One region of the Rhizobium sp. YTUHZ045 genome, then DNA from elsewhere that is predicted to be linked to it. Evidence: predicted binding sites of a transcription regulator. Region 1 holds the regulator's gene; each other region holds the start of a gene.

Region 1 (4,227 bases):
ATGAAGGCGTGATCCCGGCTCTCCATCTGGCATGGACCGGCGATCAGCGACAAGCGGCCAGTATTGGAAAAAGTGACCTGGCCTTCGCCTTCGCCGATCCTGACTTCGGAATTCGTGTCGGTGCTCATCGTGTTTCCTCGAAGGCGAAGAGCGCACCCTGCCCGGGCGTGGGCTTCACCAGAATGCGATTGTTCTTGCGTGTGAATGTGATCCCGTTAGCACCCAAATGCGCTTCTGTCACGGCAAGATCGATGACGGTGAAGAGGATTGCCCGCCCCCGCAGGCCGCGATCGGCTGATGAGACAGCGGTTTCGAAATAGGCCTCCAGCCCTTCCGGCGTCATCAAGCTGATCTTTGCATTCGATGCCGCGATATTCATGCCGAAACCGGTTTTCTCCACCGCCGCCTGCCCAATCGCAAGCCCGACGAAGGCGGCGAATGCCGCCGGGTCCGGTGCACAAAGTGCGATCTCGGCAATGCCGATCACGCCATTGGCGTGCGTCTCCAGCGCGGCGCGATCTGTAGGGAACGAATTGATGCGCTGGCAAGTAAAGAGAAAGAAATCGGGGGCGCGCAAATCAGCTGCAAAGGCCAGCTTAAAGCTGCCGACGCTCTCCGAACCGTCCGGCATCCGCATCGGCCGGCTGAACTGCAACATCTCACCGGCGCTCGCGCCGTTGCTGACGAAGCGCTTATGATCGAGGTCGGCATCCTCGCTGAGGAAGGCCAGCGCAGAAAGTCCCTCCTCGCCGCAGCGGAAACGGAAGGCGCGATTGCGGGCGATGAAGACGTTGCCCTGGCGGGCCGCTGCCTCGCTCTCGTCGACACTCGCCACGCCAAGCGGCTCCAGATAGGTCTTGTCGGCGAAAAAGATGCAGGCATTCTCCGTTCCGAAGGGATGGCGCGCATCGGCGGCGACGGTGAAACCGAGCTTGCCGAGCCTTTCACGCGCCAGATCGATATTGACCACGGGCAGCACGACATGATCGAGCGGGTGCGACTTGGCGGAATGCGCGTTCATGAATATCCTCCTGAAACCGGCAAGAGATGTGCGACAGCACCACCCCTCAATGCAAGACATGTGCGCCAATCCGGCAAATGAAAATAAAAATCTCCACGAGTTGGCGCGAGGGTTTACGGAAATTTAGCTACTTGCGGAACACATATGGAACATATAGTGTCCGTTCTGGATTTGTTTCAATCACGGGGTCTGACGTCGATGCTCACGCGCAAACAACAGGAGCTTCTCCTTTTCATCCATGAGCGCATGAAGGAATCCGGCGTTCCTCCCTCTTTCGACGAAATGAAGGATGCCCTGGATCTCGCCTCGAAATCCGGCATTCACCGCCTGATCACGGCGCTTGAGGAACGCGGCTTCATTCGCCGCCTACCGAACCGCGCCCGGGCGCTCGAGGTGATCAAGCTTCCGGAGGCCTATAACCCCAGTCTTCAGCGTCGCGGTTTTTCGCCGAGCGTCATCGAGGGCAGCCTCGGCAAGCCCCAGCCGGTCGCCGCCCCCGCTGCGCCAAAGCCGGTCGCCGACAATGGCAACTCCGTCTCCGTGCCGGTCATGGGACGTATCGCCGCCGGCGTTCCGATCTCGGCGATCCAGAACAACACCCACGATATCGTCGTTCCTTCCGATATGCTCGGCTCCGGTGAGCACTATGCGCTGGAGGTCAAAGGTGATTCGATGATCGACGCCGGCATCTTCGACGGCGACACCGTGATCATTCGCAACGGCAGTACCGCCAGTCCCGGCGATATCGTCGTTGCCCTCGTCGATGACGAGGAAGCAACGCTGAAGCGTTTTCGCCGCAAGGGTGCCTCGATCGCGCTCGAGGCCGCCAACCCGGCTTATGAGACCCGCATCTTCGGGCCCGACCGCGTCAAGGTGCAGGGCAAGCTCGTCGGCCTCATCCGTCGCTATCACTGACGCCGGATGGGCTGGAATCGGTAAAACGATCATTGCGCCAATCATAGGCGCGATGGCGCATCCATGGTCGCGACAAGGCATCGAAGGCGGTGGTGACCTCTAGGCCGGCATCGGCGAAACGCAATTCGAGCGAGCCGGTCCTGCGCAGCGTCTCGCCGGTGAAAAGCGTGCCACCTGAACGGCAGCTGTTGAAACGCAGACGGACCGAGGTCACGACGATATCGGCCGTATCGCAGGCCGGGCCGAGATAGGCGGCATTGTCGATGACGGTGACGATATGGCCATTGCCAAGTCTTGATGTGCACCAAGCCTTCTTGACGCAGGAAAAACGGTTTGCTTCACCGCCTGCGGCGGCTGCCCGCATCGCCGCACTCGCTTCGTTCTGCTGATCGCGGGAAAGCCTGACACGGCGGTCTTCTCCTTCCGGAATGGCCGGACCATCCAGCATCTTCGGCGGATCATGTGTCGGCAGCACCAGCGCTCTCTGCCACTGGTCGAATATGAAATCCGGCGGGTTTTCACGGTTGGAAGCTATTGCCTCAGCCGCGACGACCGCAACCAGACTGCCATCCTCCGAAATCACCAGATCCGGCGGCCGGGGAACCGGCAGAAGCAGCACGATGAGCGTCGAGATGGCGATGATCGATGTGCCGACATGGCGCAGCCGAGTGCGCAGCAGCGTCAGCAGCAGAAAGCCTGCCACCGCCGCTGCGAAATACCAGCCGGGCAAGCGGCCGATGCCGATATCACCGCCCCAGCCGGACACCGTCTTGGCAACCGCAATCACCAGATCGAGGCCGAATCCGACGACCTTCCAGAGCGGAGCGTCCAGACCGAAAGGCATGAGCAACATCGCCAACAATCCGGCCGGCATGACGATGAAGGAGATAATCGGCATCGTCGCAAGGTTTGCCGGCAGGCCGTAAGCCGTCAGGCGATGAAAATGCTCGATCGAAAACAATGCGGTGGAAAAGCCGCCGATCAGCGAGGTCAGGAAGACGCCGCCGAAGAAACCGGCGACGGCAACCACCGGCCTGATGATCGGCAGTTTCAGAAAAGCGTTTTCGCGGACACGCCTGTCCTTCCATAACTGATAGCCCGATACCAAGGCCAATGTTGCGGCAAATGACATCTGAAAGCTCGGTCCCAATACTTCCGAAGGTGAAATGGCGATGATGATGAGCGCGGAGAGAACGACATTGCGCAGGCTGATCGACGGCCGGTCGAAGAAGACGGCAATCAGCATGATGGCCATCATGATAAAGGCGCGCTCGGCCGAAACCCCGAAACCGGAGATCAGGTAATAGGCGGTGACGGCGATGAGCGCGCCGGCAGCGGCGATCTTCTTTGTAGGATAGGCTTGGGCGACGCCGGGAAAGAGGCTGAGCAGCATCCGAAAGCCGACGAAGAAGATGCCGGCCGACAGCGCCATGTTGAGACCCGAGATCGCGACGATATGGGCAAGGCCGGACTGGCGCAGCGCCTCCGTCGTCGCGTGCGATATGGCGCGCCGTTCATCCGTCACCAGGGCAGCGGCAAAGGCGCCGGTATCACCGGGCAGGATCGATCTTATGCGGTCGCCGATGCTGCTGCGCAGCTGGTGGAGCCATTCGAGCAGGGCGTCCGCCGTCGACCTGGCCGCCTGCGGGCCTGCCTCCAAGTCGAGTTTCTCCGGCGCACTATAGAAGAAACCATTGGCGCCGATGCCGTCGAAATAGGCACCGAAGGAGAAGTCGTTGAGCGCGGGAAGTGCGGGGCCCGCCGGCGGCGTCAGACGTGCCTTGCCGGTGATGATGTCGCCGATCTCGAAAGGCGCATCGGTGCCCCGGACGATCGCGGTGATGCGTCTCGGCGGCCGTTTCAGCTCCGGCGCCTCGGTGCCGGCGACGGCAAGAATGTAGCGCCAGCGCCCGCGCCCGTCGCCTTCCCGCCGTTCGACGCGGCCAGTCACCGTCGTCGTCACGGATGAATCGAGGATCACCGTCGAAGCCCGCCAGCTCTCGAACTGAGCTGAGAGCATGCCGCCGGCGAAAAGTGCCAGCGCCATGAAACTTGCGCGCAAGGCCGGTCGGCTGGGACCGGTGAGGAAAACCGCGGCCGCCGACACCAGCAGGCAGAACAGCGATGCAACGAGGGGAAAATCCGATGCAGCAAGAAACCAAAAGGCCGAGCCGGCTCCGAGGAAGACCGGCGAGAACAGCAGCAGGCGGCCATGATCGGCCTCTTCGCCCAGCATGCAGGCCCCGGCACGCAGCGATTGCCCGGCGGTGGCCAGCAGCCGACGATGCAAT
Region 2 (4,227 bases), 890 kb from region 1:
AGATACGGTCGATAAAGGCCTCATTGTTCTTGTTGGCCTTAAAGGTCTGCCACTCCGCCTCGTTCGAATGAGCAAGGACGATGCCGGAGAAAGGTATGGCACCGATATTCTCGGAGCCGATATAATTGCCCTCCTGCGTTGCCGTCAGCAGCGGGTGCAGCATCTTGATCGGCGCCTTGAACATCTCGACGAATTCGAGCACGCCCTGATTGGCCCGGTTCAGCCCGCCCGAATAGCTGTAGGCATCCGGATCATTCTGAGAGTAGGTTTCCAGCTTGCGGATATCTACCTTGCCGACCAACGAGGAGATGTCCTGGTTGTTCTCATCGCCTGGCTCGGTCTTCGCGATTGCTATCTGGCGCAATCGCGAAGGTTGTATCCTGACGACGCGGAATCGAGAAATATCGCCTCCGAAATCGTCGAGCCGCTTCAGGCACCACGGGCTCATCAATCCGTTCAGCCGCCGCTGCGGGATTCCATACTGCTCCTGCAGGAGCGGGCCCATCGTCTCCGGATCGAAGAGGTTGAGCGGGCTTTCGAACACGGGACTGATCTCGTCACCGGCCTTCAGCACATAGATCGGATGCACTTCCATCAACTGCTTCAGCCGCTCAGCCAGCGAGGACTTGCCGCCCCCGACCGGACCGAGCAGATAAAGAATCTGCTTGCGCTCCTCGAGCCCCTGCGCTGCATGCCGAAAGAAGGAGACGATGCGTTCGATTGTCTCTTCCATACCGTGAAAACCGGCAAAGGCCGGATAAACCCGGATGGTCCTGTTCATGAAGATTCTGCCGAGGCGCGCATCCTTGGCAGTGTCAACCATCTGCGGCTCACCTATTGCCGCGAGCAGACGCTCGGTCGCATTGGCATAGGCGATCGGATCGGTTTTGCAGAGATCGAGATATTCCGAAACCGACAGGTCGCTTTCGCGGCGCGCTTCATAACTGCGGGTAAACGCATCGAATACGGATTCACTCAGCATGGGACCTCCATTAAGGTTATGCCGCAGGCTCTAAGCCGTATAACCATCGAGATGGCCACGGCGTTCCTTAGAATCAATAGTTTCGTAGGTATATTCGACGCTGACGTTCCGTTTGTAGCAATGCACAAAATTGTGCATGCACCGGTATTTTTTTACTCCACGAAACTGTTTCTCATTCTAGTTGAGAAAGGGGTCGTTGGCATATCAGCACATTTAGCGACGTGACATGAATGTCAAAAAGGTGTGCAATGGCGCCCGTGATTCGAGCCGTGGAAATTCGACGTTAGCCGCCGGTGAGAGCAAGCTGGCGCTGACGTCAGGGGTGCCAGAGCGCGCTCGCCGTGGGATGAAACCGGGCGAATCGTCACGATGCGCCGTCTCGATCATGCGTCTCCAGCGCTCTTAGCCATTGAATGCCTTCTCCAGCGCAGCCACATCGATCTTGACCATGCCAAGCATGACTTCGGTGACGCGCCTTGCCCGCTCGCGATCTTCGTCGGCGATCATCTCGGAGAGAGCGCGCGGGACGATCTGCCAGGAAAGACCCCAGCGGTCCTTCAGCCAGCCGCAGGCCTCCGGCATGCCGCCATTGGCGAGGAAAGCATCCCATATCCGATCGATCTCCGCCTGGCTTTCCAGAAGGATGGCGATCGAAAAGGAATGGTTGAAGCTGTCGAGTGGACCGGCCTTCATCGCCAGGAAGGCCTGGTCGCCAAGCGTGAACTCGATCAGCTCGACACTGCCAGGAGGGCCGCTCGGCGTTTCCGCCGGAAGTATGGTGGTGCGGCCGATCGTGGAATCCGGAATGATCGACACGTAGAATTCAACGGCTTCGCGTGCCTGCTCGGCGAACCAGAGATTTGAAATGACCTTTGGCATAGACAGCCTCCTTGTTGGCGAGTATCCCGGACTTCTGTCCGTGCTTCGAGGACGTCTGGTCGGCGCCGGTTCCGACAGGCCGCGATCGGAATTTTTCGCCCGCTCACCCGCGGCAGCCTCGCCACCCGCACCCAGGCAATAGTGGTCGTTCGGGAATGAAAGCAGAACATCTTTTCTGGTCTTTCCTTCCCGAATCACTACATTACGCGCCATGAGCAATAGTTTCGACGATATTCCCTTCTTCGACGAAGAGCCCGGCGAAGTGGCGCGCAAGCCGCAGCCGTCCGTCGCTGCAGCCGGAAGGCCCGCCGCTGGCGGCGGCATCGCCGCCCGCGCCATGGCGGCGCGCAACGGCGGCAAGCGGCCGGATTATCTCGCTGGACTGAACCCGGAACAGACTGAAGCCGTCGAAACGCTGGAAGGTCCTGTCCTCGTGCTCGCCGGCGCCGGCACCGGAAAGACACGCGTGCTGACGACCCGCATCGCCCATATCCTCAACACCGGCCGCGCCTTCCCGTCGCAGATCCTCGCCGTCACCTTTACCAACAAGGCCGCGCGCGAGATGAAGGAGCGCATCGCCCTGCTCGTCGGCGGCGCCGTCGAAGGCATGCCCTGGCTCGGCACCTTCCATTCGATCGGCGTCAAGCTTCTGCGCCGCCACGCCGAGCTGGTTGGCCTCAGTTCCGATTTCACCATCCTCGACACCGATGACGTCGTCCGCCTGATCAAGCAGTTGATCCAGGCCGAAGGTCTCGACGACAAGCGCTGGCCGGCAAAGCAGTTCGCCGGCATGATCGACACCTGGAAGAACAAGGGCCTCGGCCCGGCCGATATTCCCGAAGGCGATGCCCGCGCCTTCGCCAATGGCCGCGGCCGCGATCTCTATTTCGCCTATCAGGCGCGCTTGTCGACGCTGAACGCCTGCGATTTCGGCGACCTGCTAATGCATCCGATCGCGATCTTCCGCAAGAATCCGGATCTCCTAAAGGAATATCACGGCCGCTTCCGCTATATCCTCGTCGACGAATATCAGGATACCAACACCGCCCAATATATGTGGCTGAGGCTGCTGGCCCAGCGCAGCAAGGGCGAGCCGCAGAATGTCTGCTGCGTCGGTGACGACGACCAGTCGATCTATGGCTGGCGCGGTGCGGAGGTCGACAATATTCTTCGCTTCGAGAAGGATTTCCCCGGCGCCAAGGTGATCAAGCTCGAGCGCAACTACCGATCGACCGAACATATCCTCGGTGCCGCCGCCCATCTGATCGCCCATAATGAAGGGCGTCTGGGCAAGACGTTGTTCACCGATCGCACCGATCCCGATGACGTCAAGGTGCAGGTTCACGCCTCCTGGGACTCCGAGGAGGAAGCTCGCGCCATTGGCGAGGAGATCGAGCAACTCCAGCGCAGCAAGCATCTGCTGAACGACATGGCGATCCTGGTGCGCGCCTCCTTCCAGATGCGCGAATTCGAAGATCGCTTCGTCACCCTTGGCCTCAACTACCGAGTCATTGGCGGCCCGCGCTTCTATGAGCGCCTCGAAATCCGCGATGCCATGGCCTATTTCCGGCTCGTCGCACAACCGGCCGACGACCTCGCCTTCGAGCGCATCATCAACACGCCGAAGCGTGGCCTCGGCGATACAACGGTGCGTGCGCTGCATGATTATGCCCGCGCCCGCGACATCCCGATGCTGGCGGCAGCGGCCGACATCATCGAAACGGACGAGCTGAAGCCAAAGGCGCGCAAAGCCCTCTTCGACGTGATTCAATCCTTCCGCCGATGGCAGGAGCTGCTTGAAAACACACCGCATACCGAACTTGCCGAGCAGATCCTCGAAGAGTCCGGCTATACCGACATGTGGAAGAACGACAAGAGCGCCGAAGCCCCGGGTCGACTGGAAAACCTGAAGGAACTGATCCGCTCGATGGAAAGCTTCGAGTCGATGCGCGGCTTCCTTGAGCACGTATCGCTCGTCATGGACGCCGAGACCAACGAGAACCTCGACGCCGTCTCGATCATGACGCTGCACTCGGCCAAAGGCCTGGAATTCGACACGGTCTTCCTGCCCGGCTGGGAGGAAGGCCTTTTTCCGCACCAGCGCTCGCTCGATGAAAGCGGCCGCGCCGGCCTGGAGGAGGAACGCCGTCTCGCCTATGTCGGCATTACCCGCGCCAAACGCCGCTGCCACATCTGGTTCGTCTCCAACCGCCGCATTCACGGTCTCTGGCAATCGACCCTGCCCTCGCGTTTCCTGGACGAACTGCCGGAGAGCCATGTCGAGATCGCCGAGATGGAACAGAGCTATGGCGGTTACGGCCGCGGCGGCTACGGCCAGTCCCGCTTCGACAAGGCCGAACCTTTCG
Region 3 (4,227 bases), 360 kb from region 1:
TCTCCATCTCCTCACGCGCGATTTCGTCGGCTTCCGGCACCGGATTGGCGACGAGCATGCCGCCGTCGATGCCGAGCTGTTCGCGCACCGTCTGGAAATTGGCGATGGCCGCCGGGCTGTTCAGCGAGAGCGGGCTGCGGATACCCGATGAACGCGACCAGAAGGCGGGGAATTTTTCGCTCTCATAGGTGACGACAGGTACGCCGCGGGTCTCCAGCACTTCAAGCGTCTTTGGAATGTCAAGGATCGCCTTGGCGCCGGCGCAGACGACGATAACGCCGGTGCGCGCCAATTCCTCAAGATCGGCTGATATATCGAAGCTTTCCTCGGCGCCGCGATGCACGCCGCCGATACCGCCTGTGGCAAAGACACGAATGCCCGCGCGGGCCGCCGCGATCATCGTCGCAGCAACCGTCGTTGCGCCGGTGCGCCGTTCGGCGATCGCGAAGGCGAGATCGGCGCGTGACACCTTCATGACCTCCTTTGCCTTGGCAAGCTGCTCCAGTTGCGCAGCTTCAAGGCCGATATGAAGGGTGCCGTGGATGACCGCGATCGTCGCCGGCACCGCGCCCTGTTCGCGAATGATCGTCTCGACGCTGCGCGCCATTTCGATATTGCCGGGATAGGGCATGCCATGGGTGATGATGGTCGATTCCAGCGCCACCAGTGGCGCGCCGCGCTGCTTGGCGCTGGCGACCTCCTTCGAATAGGCGATCGGCAGAAGAGGGGAGATGGGCTTGGTCATGGTCTTGTCCTGTGATCGGCAGAGCATGATACCAAAAGCGTGGGCGGCTTTCGAAACGGCATCTTGCTCAACTCTTTAATTCAGCCGCTTCAATGCAGAATTCTGACCTTGGGAACAAGGGCAAGCGCCTCATTCAAGAGATCCGGAGTCAGATTTTCGTTGACGGCGTGCCGTGACTGCACCGTGAGCGCTGCCGCCGCCGCGCCGTAGCGAACGGCCTCCTCGAGCGGCAGGCCTGATATCAAGGCGGCGAGCGTGCCGGCGGCAAGGGAATCGCCGGCGCCGGTAACATCGGCGACGGTTTCGGCGATTGGCGGCTGCAGCGCCACGGCGCGGTCTTTGCAAATCGCAACGAGCTCGCGCCGTCCGCGGGTGACGACGGCGTTTCTGATGCCGATCTCATTCAGGAGCGGCGGCCAACCGCCCGAATCCTCCGGTTGCAAGCCGGTAACGGCAGCGGCTTCGGCCTCGTTCAGGAACAGATAGTCAATATCCCTAATACAGGGTTTCAGCCGGACCACCTTGGCCGGCGAGATGGCGATGGCTGCAACGGGTTTGGCCAGGGAGTTCGCCTTGGCGACGATCGCCGCGATCGTCTCTTCCGGAAGATTGGCGTCGACGAGAATGAAATCATGCGTGGCGAAGGCCTCGCGCACCCAGCGGATGGACAGGCGCCGCGGCACGAAGAAACGGTAGAGATCCATATCGGCGAGGGCGATCACGAGGTCGCCGTTCTTCTCGATGATCGCCGTATAGCTCGGTGTCTTGCGGTCGAGGAAGACGAAAGGCCGGTCGTCGATTCCGGCGAAATCGGCAGCTTCGCCGACCATTTCGCCGAAGGGATCGCCGCCGCGCGGCGAGATCATCGTCACGTGAAAACCCAGTCTTGCAAGGTTACGCGCCGCGTTGAAGCCGCCGCCGCCCGGCTCCTCGAACCAGGTGCCGGGATTGCTGGCGCCTGGCGCCGTTTCGCCGGAGATGCGGCCACGCCTGTCGATATGGGCACCGCCGAGAACGAGAATCTTTTTCATCAACTTACCCGGGATCATTAAGTGCGAAGGGCGAATCGATGCTCATTGCCCGGCTGCGGCAAAGCTTGCGCAGAGGGTCTAAGCCGTTGCTTTGCATCGATAAAACAAATGTAGAACACGGACCGTTTTACCTTTTTCTTTCAAATGTTTGTGCGCCTATTGCGGGAATGGAACAAATAGGGTACAAACTCGACATTGCTTGAGCGGCTTCAATAACCTAAAGGTGGATCGGATGTCTCAGAATACATTGCGGCTGGTAGAGGACAAATCGGTGGACAAAAGCAAGGCGCTTGAAGCGGCACTCTCACAGATAGAGCGGTCGTTCGGCAAGGGCTCGATCATGAAACTCGGCTCCAACGAGAACGTCGTCGAGATCGAGACGGTTTCGACGGGCTCGCTTGGTCTCGATATCGCGCTCGGAATTGGCGGCTTGCCGAAGGGCCGCATCATTGAAATCTATGGGCCGGAAAGCTCGGGCAAAACAACGCTTGCGCTGCAGACCATTGCGGAATCGCAGAAGAAGGGCGGCATCTGCGCCTTCGTCGATGCCGAACACGCGCTCGATCCAGTCTATGCCCGTAAGCTTGGCGTCGATCTGCAGAATCTGCTGATCTCGCAGCCAGATACCGGCGAGCAGGCGCTCGAAATCACCGACACGCTGGTGCGCTCCGGCGCCGTCGACGTTCTCGTCGTCGACTCGGTCGCCGCGCTGACGCCGCGCGCCGAAATCGAAGGCGAGATGGGCGACAGCCTGCCGGGCATGCAGGCCCGCCTGATGAGCCAGGCGCTGCGCAAGCTGACCGCGTCGATCTCCAAGTCGAACTGCATGGTGATCTTCATCAACCAGATTCGCATGAAGATCGGCGTCATGTTCGGTTCTCCGGAAACGACGACCGGCGGCAATGCGCTGAAATTCTATGCCTCCGTGCGCCTCGACATTCGCCGTATCGGCTCGGTCAAGGAGCGCGAAGAGGTGGTCGGCAACCAGACCCGTGTCAAGGTCGTCAAGAACAAGATGGCGCCTCCCTTCAAGCAGGTCGAGTTCGACATCATGTACGGCGAAGGTGTGTCGAAGACAGGCGAACTCGTCGATCTCGGCGTCAAGGCCGGTATCGTCGAGAAGTCGGGCGCCTGGTTCTCCTATAACAGCCAGCGTCTCGGCCAGGGCCGCGAAAACGCCAAAACCTTCCTGCGCGACAATCCGGATCTCGCCCGCGAAATCGAGCTGGCGCTGCGCCAGAATGCCGGTCTGATCGCCGATCGTTTCCTGCAGAACGGCGGTCCGGATGCCGATGACGGCGATGCCGCCGCGGAAATGTAATTTTCGCGCTTGCACTTGATCCGATATCTCAGCCGGCTGCATTCCCTCATCAGAATGCGGCCGGTTTTGTTTGTCGGCTGGACAGTGGCGGAGGCGAACGTTAAAAGCCGATGGATTTGAATTTATCTGCCTACGGCAGCATTGAAGGGCATAGAATGAGCGGCGTAAACGACATCCGGTCGACCTTCCTCGACTATTTCAAGAAGAACGGCCACGAGATCGTTCCGTCCAGTCCGCTCGTGCCGCGCAACGACCCGACGCTGATGTTCACCAATGCCGGCATGGTGCAGTTCAAGAACGTCTTCACCGGCTTGGAAAAACGTCCTTATGCAACCGCGACAACCTCGCAGAAATGCGTGCGCGCCGGCGGCAAGCATAACGACCTCGACAATGTCGGCTATACCGCGCGTCACCTGACCTTCTTCGAGATGCTCGGCAATTTCTCCTTCGGCGACTATTTCAAGGAGAATGCGATCGAGCTGGCCTGGAAGCTCGTGACCGAAGGCTTCGACCTGCCGAAACATCGCCTGCTGGTGACCGTCTATTCCGAAGACGAGGAAGCAGCGGCTTTGTGGAAGAAGATCGCCGGTTTTTCCGACGACAAGATCATCCGCATCCCGACCTCCGACAATTTCTGGCAGATGGGCGATACCGGACCCTGCGGACCCTGCTCGGAAATCTTCATCGACCAGGGCGAAAATGTCTGGGGCGGCCCTCCCGGTTCGCCTGAGGAAGACGGCGACCGGTTCCTAGAATTCTGGAACCTGGTTTTCATGCAGTTCGAGCAGACCGAGCCGGGGGTTCGCAATCCGCTGCCGCGTCCGTCGATCGACACCGGCATGGGTCTGGAACGCATGGCCTGCATCCTTCAGGGCGTTCAGAGCGTCTTCGATACCGATCTTTTCCGCACGCTGACCGGCACAATCGAGGATACGATAGGAGTCAAGGCGGAAGGCAGCGCCAGCCACCGCGTCATCGCCGACCATCTGCGTTCCTCGGCCTTCCTGATTGCCGATGGCGTGCTGCCGTCGAATGAGGGCCGCGGCTATGTGCTGCGCCGTATCATGCGTCGCGCCATGCGGCACGCCCAGCTTCTCGGCGCCAAGGAGCCGCTGATGTATAAGCTGCTG
Region 4 (4,227 bases), 1.7 Mb from region 1:
ATTGGCTTGATCCATCGTCAGCGTCTGAACGCGATCCCGGGTCTGGCCGATGAGGAAAAAGTTCGAAGCGATGAGAACAAGTGCTATGGCGATGCCGGTGATGGCGATAAGTTTCGCCGCAAGCGATTTCATGCGAAAAATGAACATGGGTTCCTCAGGCAAGGATGCGCCGAACGGGCATTCTTCGGCGCAGGAGCGAAGGCATGGCTCCGTCATGGAGCAGCCGCATCAGCCGCGGATCCGCATGTGCGACGATCCGGCGATCGCTGGGAAGATCGCCGGAGACCTGTTAAATTTAAATGAAACTTAAGTGGTTATATGAGCAAAACCGCAGAAATCTCCTTTAAAATTGAAGGACATCTGCCGGCGTTTCGCAGGCAGGCCAGGCTATATTCTGTCTGCGACTTCCCCACTAAAAGGAATCGACGGTTGCGCTCCTGATTTGAGACATGCGAGCGAACCGGCGACTGCCGCGCGGCGCAACGCTGTCGGAAAATCAAGCCCGTCATCGAGGCTGGCGGCGAAATAGCCGCAGAAGGTGTCTCCCGCTCCGACCGTATCGACAGGATCGATCGCCAGCCCCTGCGCTCTTGAGAGGACCCCGTCACGAATGGCGATGACGCCATCGCCGCCGAGCGTCACGATCAGCGTCTGGCCGGTTTCGTGATGCAGGCGGACAAGCGCTGCCTCGCGCGCTCCTGCGTCCATGCCGTCCTGTCCGGCAAGCCGCTCGAACTCAGTCTCATTGGCAATGACGATATCGGCGAGGCGTCCGAGACGCGGCGCATCGGGAATCAATGGGGCGAGGTTGAGGATGCTGGTGATGCCCTTGGCGCGTGCGGCCGAGAGCGCGCGTTCGACGGCCGCGACCGGCACCTCAAGCTGCAACATCAGTATGTCGCCTTCGTGCATGCGGCCGATCGCGGTTTCCGCATCGGCGGGCGCGACCAGGCCGTTGGCGCCCGGCACCACGGCAATCATGTTCTCGCCGTCGCCGCCGACCAGGATCAGCGCCGTTCCTGTGGGACCGTCGATATGCTTGACGAGGGAGAGATCGGTTCCTGCCTCATCGAGCAGAGAAAGAGCATCGACAGCAAAAGCATCCTTGCCGACAGCGCCGGCCATATGCACATAGCGACCGGCGCGGCGGGCTGCCAGCGCCTGGTTGGCGCCCTTGCCGCCGGCGGCCGTGGCAAAACCGTTGCCGGCCACTGTTTCGCCGGGCTTCGGCAGGCGCTCGGTCGTGGCGATGAGATCCATGTTGATGGATCCGAAAACTGTGATCATCAGGCTGTCCCGTCTTTTGGAGCATGCCAATGACATCATGCTCCTGCTATTTCATGGGGCGAGACACTGCCCGAAGCGATCACTCCTCGTCAACCACCCGAAGCTTGAGAAGGCCGGTACGGCTTTCCACGGATTTGGCCGGGACCTCGCCGTCGCCGGCAGGCTTTGCGTCGCCGCCTGCCTCGAATTCCAGCGCCTCGATCTTGGCGCCGCGTTTGGTGAGCTTGTCGGCTGACGTGACCACCATGTCGATGTCTTTCTGCGCCATGGCGAAATGGCCCTGCAGCTTGCGCACCCGCTCGTCGAGGCGGCCGAGATCGTCCATCAGGAGCGCCACCTCGCCCTGGATCAGATGCGCTTGCGCCCGCATGCGCTGGTCTTTCAGCACCGCCTGGATGACCTGGATCGACAGCATCAGCAGCGATGGCGAGACGATAACGATGCGCGCGCGGTGTGCCTTCTGCACCAGGGCCTCGAAGTTCTCATGGATCTCCGCGAAGATCGATTCCGACGGCACGAAGAGAAAAGCCGTCTCCTGGGTTTCCCCCTGAATCAGATATTTCTCTGAAATATCCCGGATATGAATCTCCATGTCGCGGCGGAACTGCTGGCTGGCGATCTTGCCGGCCTCGGGGCTGGCTGCGTCGCGGATGGCGTTCCAGGCTTCGAGCGGGAACTTCGCATCGATGACGAGCGGCGGCGCGCCGTTTGGCATGCGGATCGTGCAGTCCGGCCGCGAACCGTTCGAGAGCGTCTGCTGGAATGCATAGGCGCCCATCGGCAGGCCGTCCGCGACGATCGTCTCCATCCGTGACTGGCCGAAGGCGCCGCGCGTCTGCTTGTTCGAGAGAATCGCCTGCAGTCCGACCACGTCCTTGGCGAGCGTCTGGATATTGTTCTGCGCGGCATCGATGACCGCCAGCCGCTCCTGCAGGCGCTGCAGGTTCTCATGCGTCGATTTCGTCTGCTCGGTGATCGTCGAGCTGACGCGCTGCGACATGCCGTCGAGACGCTGGCTGATTGCCTGGTTGAGCTCGCTCTGACGCGCGCCAAAAACCTCGGCCATGGCCGTGATGCGGCCCTGCATCTCCGCCTGGATCTTCAAAAGCTCGGCCATGCGCGCCTCGCTTTCGCCAGCCCGCAGGCTCGCCTCCTCCGCCTGCTCGCGGCGGAGGCTGGCGCTGCGCAAGAGAAGGATGATCACCAGAAGCACGAAGGCGACAAAAACGCCGCCGGCAAGCGCCAGCATGGCCGGGCTCAGCGAGGCGTTGGAGAGGGCGAGCGATTCGGAATGAACGGTCATGCCGCAACCATAACAGAAGCTGCGGCAATACATAGATCAAAACGTGAACGAAATCCTCTGTCGCCTTTTTCCTCACCGATGCAGAAAATCGCCGCCGATTTAACCATTGCTCAACCATATTCGCCAAAATCTGTGCCGCAGAATTCCCTCCAGCGCCGTTGCGCCAAGTACAGAGATTTCCATGACATCCCAGCAGACCGACAGTGCACTCAGGCAGCGCCTCGATTTCATCGAACTGGACGAGGCGGCGCGCCGGTCGATACGGGATCTCAGCCCCGTCATATCAGAGCTAATCGGCGGTGCCCTCGACAAGTTCTATGCCAAGATCGCCAAGACCCCCGCCGTCTCAGGCTTTTTCGCCGACAAGAACGATGTCGCTCATGCCAAGAAGCGGCAGCAGGATCATTGGGGCAAGCTTGCAGGCGGCGCCTTCGACGATACCTATGTCGACGGCGTGACCGCGGTCGGGCGCACGCACGCCCGCATCGGGCTGGAGCCGCGCTGGTATGTCGGCGGCTATGCCCTGGTTCTGTCCGAGCTCGTCAAGGGCATCATGGAGAAGCAGTGGCCGTCGGTCTTTGCGCGCCAGCAGGGCAAATTGCTCGCCGAGAAGCTGTCGGCGGTCATCAAGGCCGGCATGCTCGACATGGATTATTCGATCTCGGTCTACCTCGAGACGCTTGAAGCCAAGCGCCAGGCTCTGGAAGAGCAGCGTGCCCAGGCCGAGGCCGATCAGGCGATGGCGCTGGAGCAACTGCGCCGCGGTCTGGAGGCGCTGTCGAGCGGCGATCTCGAGGCCACTCTGCCATCCGACCTGCCCGGCAATTTTCGGCAGATGGCCGAGCATTACAACCGTGCCGTCAAGGCGTTGCGCCAGTCCTTCACATCGGTGCGCGACACGTCGGGCCATATCATGAATGGCGCCGACGTCATCTCCAATGCGACCAACGATCTCGCATTGCGCACTGCCCAGCAGGCGGCCGGCGTCGAGGAGAGCTCGGCTGCCCTGCAGCAGCTTTCCGTCAGCGTCGGCCAGACCGCCGCCAATGCCGAGAAGGCTTCCGACGCCGTACGCGAGACGCAGCAGAAGGCGAAGAATTCGGGCGAACTCGTTACCAGCGCCGTCTCGGCGATGGCCGGCATCGAGAAATCCTCGACGGAGATTTCCAAAATTATCGGCGTCATCGACGAGATCGCCTTCCAGACCAATCTTCTGGCGCTGAACGCCGGCGTCGAGGCGGCCCGTGCCGGCGATGCCGGCAAGGGTTTTGCCGTCGTCGCCCAGGAAGTCCGCCAGCTCGCCCAGCGCACGGCCGATGCTGCCAAGGAGATCAAGAACCTGATCTCGCAGAGTTCGACTCAGGTCAACGAGGGTGTCGGCATCGTCTCAAGCACCGGCGAGGCGCTGAACGATATGATCAGCCGCATCGACATCATCAACCGCTTCGTCGCCGATATCGCCGCCGCCGCCCGCGATCAGGCGACCGGCGTCAACGAGGTCAGCGTGGCGATCCGCAGCATGGGCGAGATCACCCAGCAGAATTCCGGCATGGTCGAGCGCACGTCGGCGGAAACCCGTCGCCTCATGGACGAGGTGGACCAGCTGATCGAGCTGCTGCGCCGCTTCCGTGCTCGGC

Evidence for each region. Region 1 encodes LexA, which represses DNA repair genes until DNA is damaged. Its sites were predicted from a motif close to TGTTCNNNNTGTGTTCNG; they were not measured.
Region 2: the regulator LexA is predicted to act here: its motif matches at 2,013-2,030, upstream of NMA58_RS13250 (ATP-dependent helicase).
Region 3: the regulator LexA is predicted to act here: its motif matches at 1,877-1,894, upstream of recA (recombinase RecA).
Region 4: the regulator LexA is predicted to act here: its motif matches at 2,623-2,640, upstream of NMA58_RS00275 (DNA recombination protein RmuC).

What each region holds. Positions count from the first base shown of each region.
Region 1 covers NZ_CP101432.1:1,728,608-1,732,834, reverse strand. Annotated here, with positions in the region: gene kdsA (3-deoxy-8-phosphooctulonate synthase) at 1-128, opposite strand, end outside; gene NMA58_RS08795 (VOC family protein) at 125-1,021, opposite strand; gene lexA (transcriptional repressor LexA) at 1,220-1,936, shown strand; gene NMA58_RS08785 (ComEC/Rec2 family competence protein) at 1,917-4,227, opposite strand, start outside.
Region 2 covers NZ_CP101432.1:2,616,415-2,620,641, forward strand. Annotated here, with positions in the region: gene NMA58_RS13240 (PrkA family serine protein kinase) at 1-982, opposite strand, end outside; gene NMA58_RS13245 (VOC family protein) at 1,385-1,861, opposite strand; gene NMA58_RS13250 (ATP-dependent helicase) at 2,073-4,227, shown strand, end outside.
Region 3 covers NZ_CP101432.1:2,084,908-2,089,134, reverse strand. Annotated here, with positions in the region: gene NMA58_RS10625 (pseudouridine-5'-phosphate glycosidase) at 1-745, opposite strand, end outside; gene NMA58_RS10620 (carbohydrate kinase family protein) at 835-1,779, opposite strand; gene recA (recombinase RecA) at 2,009-3,097, shown strand; gene alaS (alanine--tRNA ligase) at 3,253-4,227, shown strand, end outside.
Region 4 covers NZ_CP101432.1:54,501-58,727, forward strand. Annotated here, with positions in the region: gene NMA58_RS00265 (methyl-accepting chemotaxis protein) at 1-147, opposite strand, end outside; gene NMA58_RS00270 (ribokinase) at 388-1,287, opposite strand; gene NMA58_RS00275 (DNA recombination protein RmuC) at 1,367-2,590, opposite strand; gene NMA58_RS00280 (methyl-accepting chemotaxis protein) at 2,772-4,227, shown strand, end outside.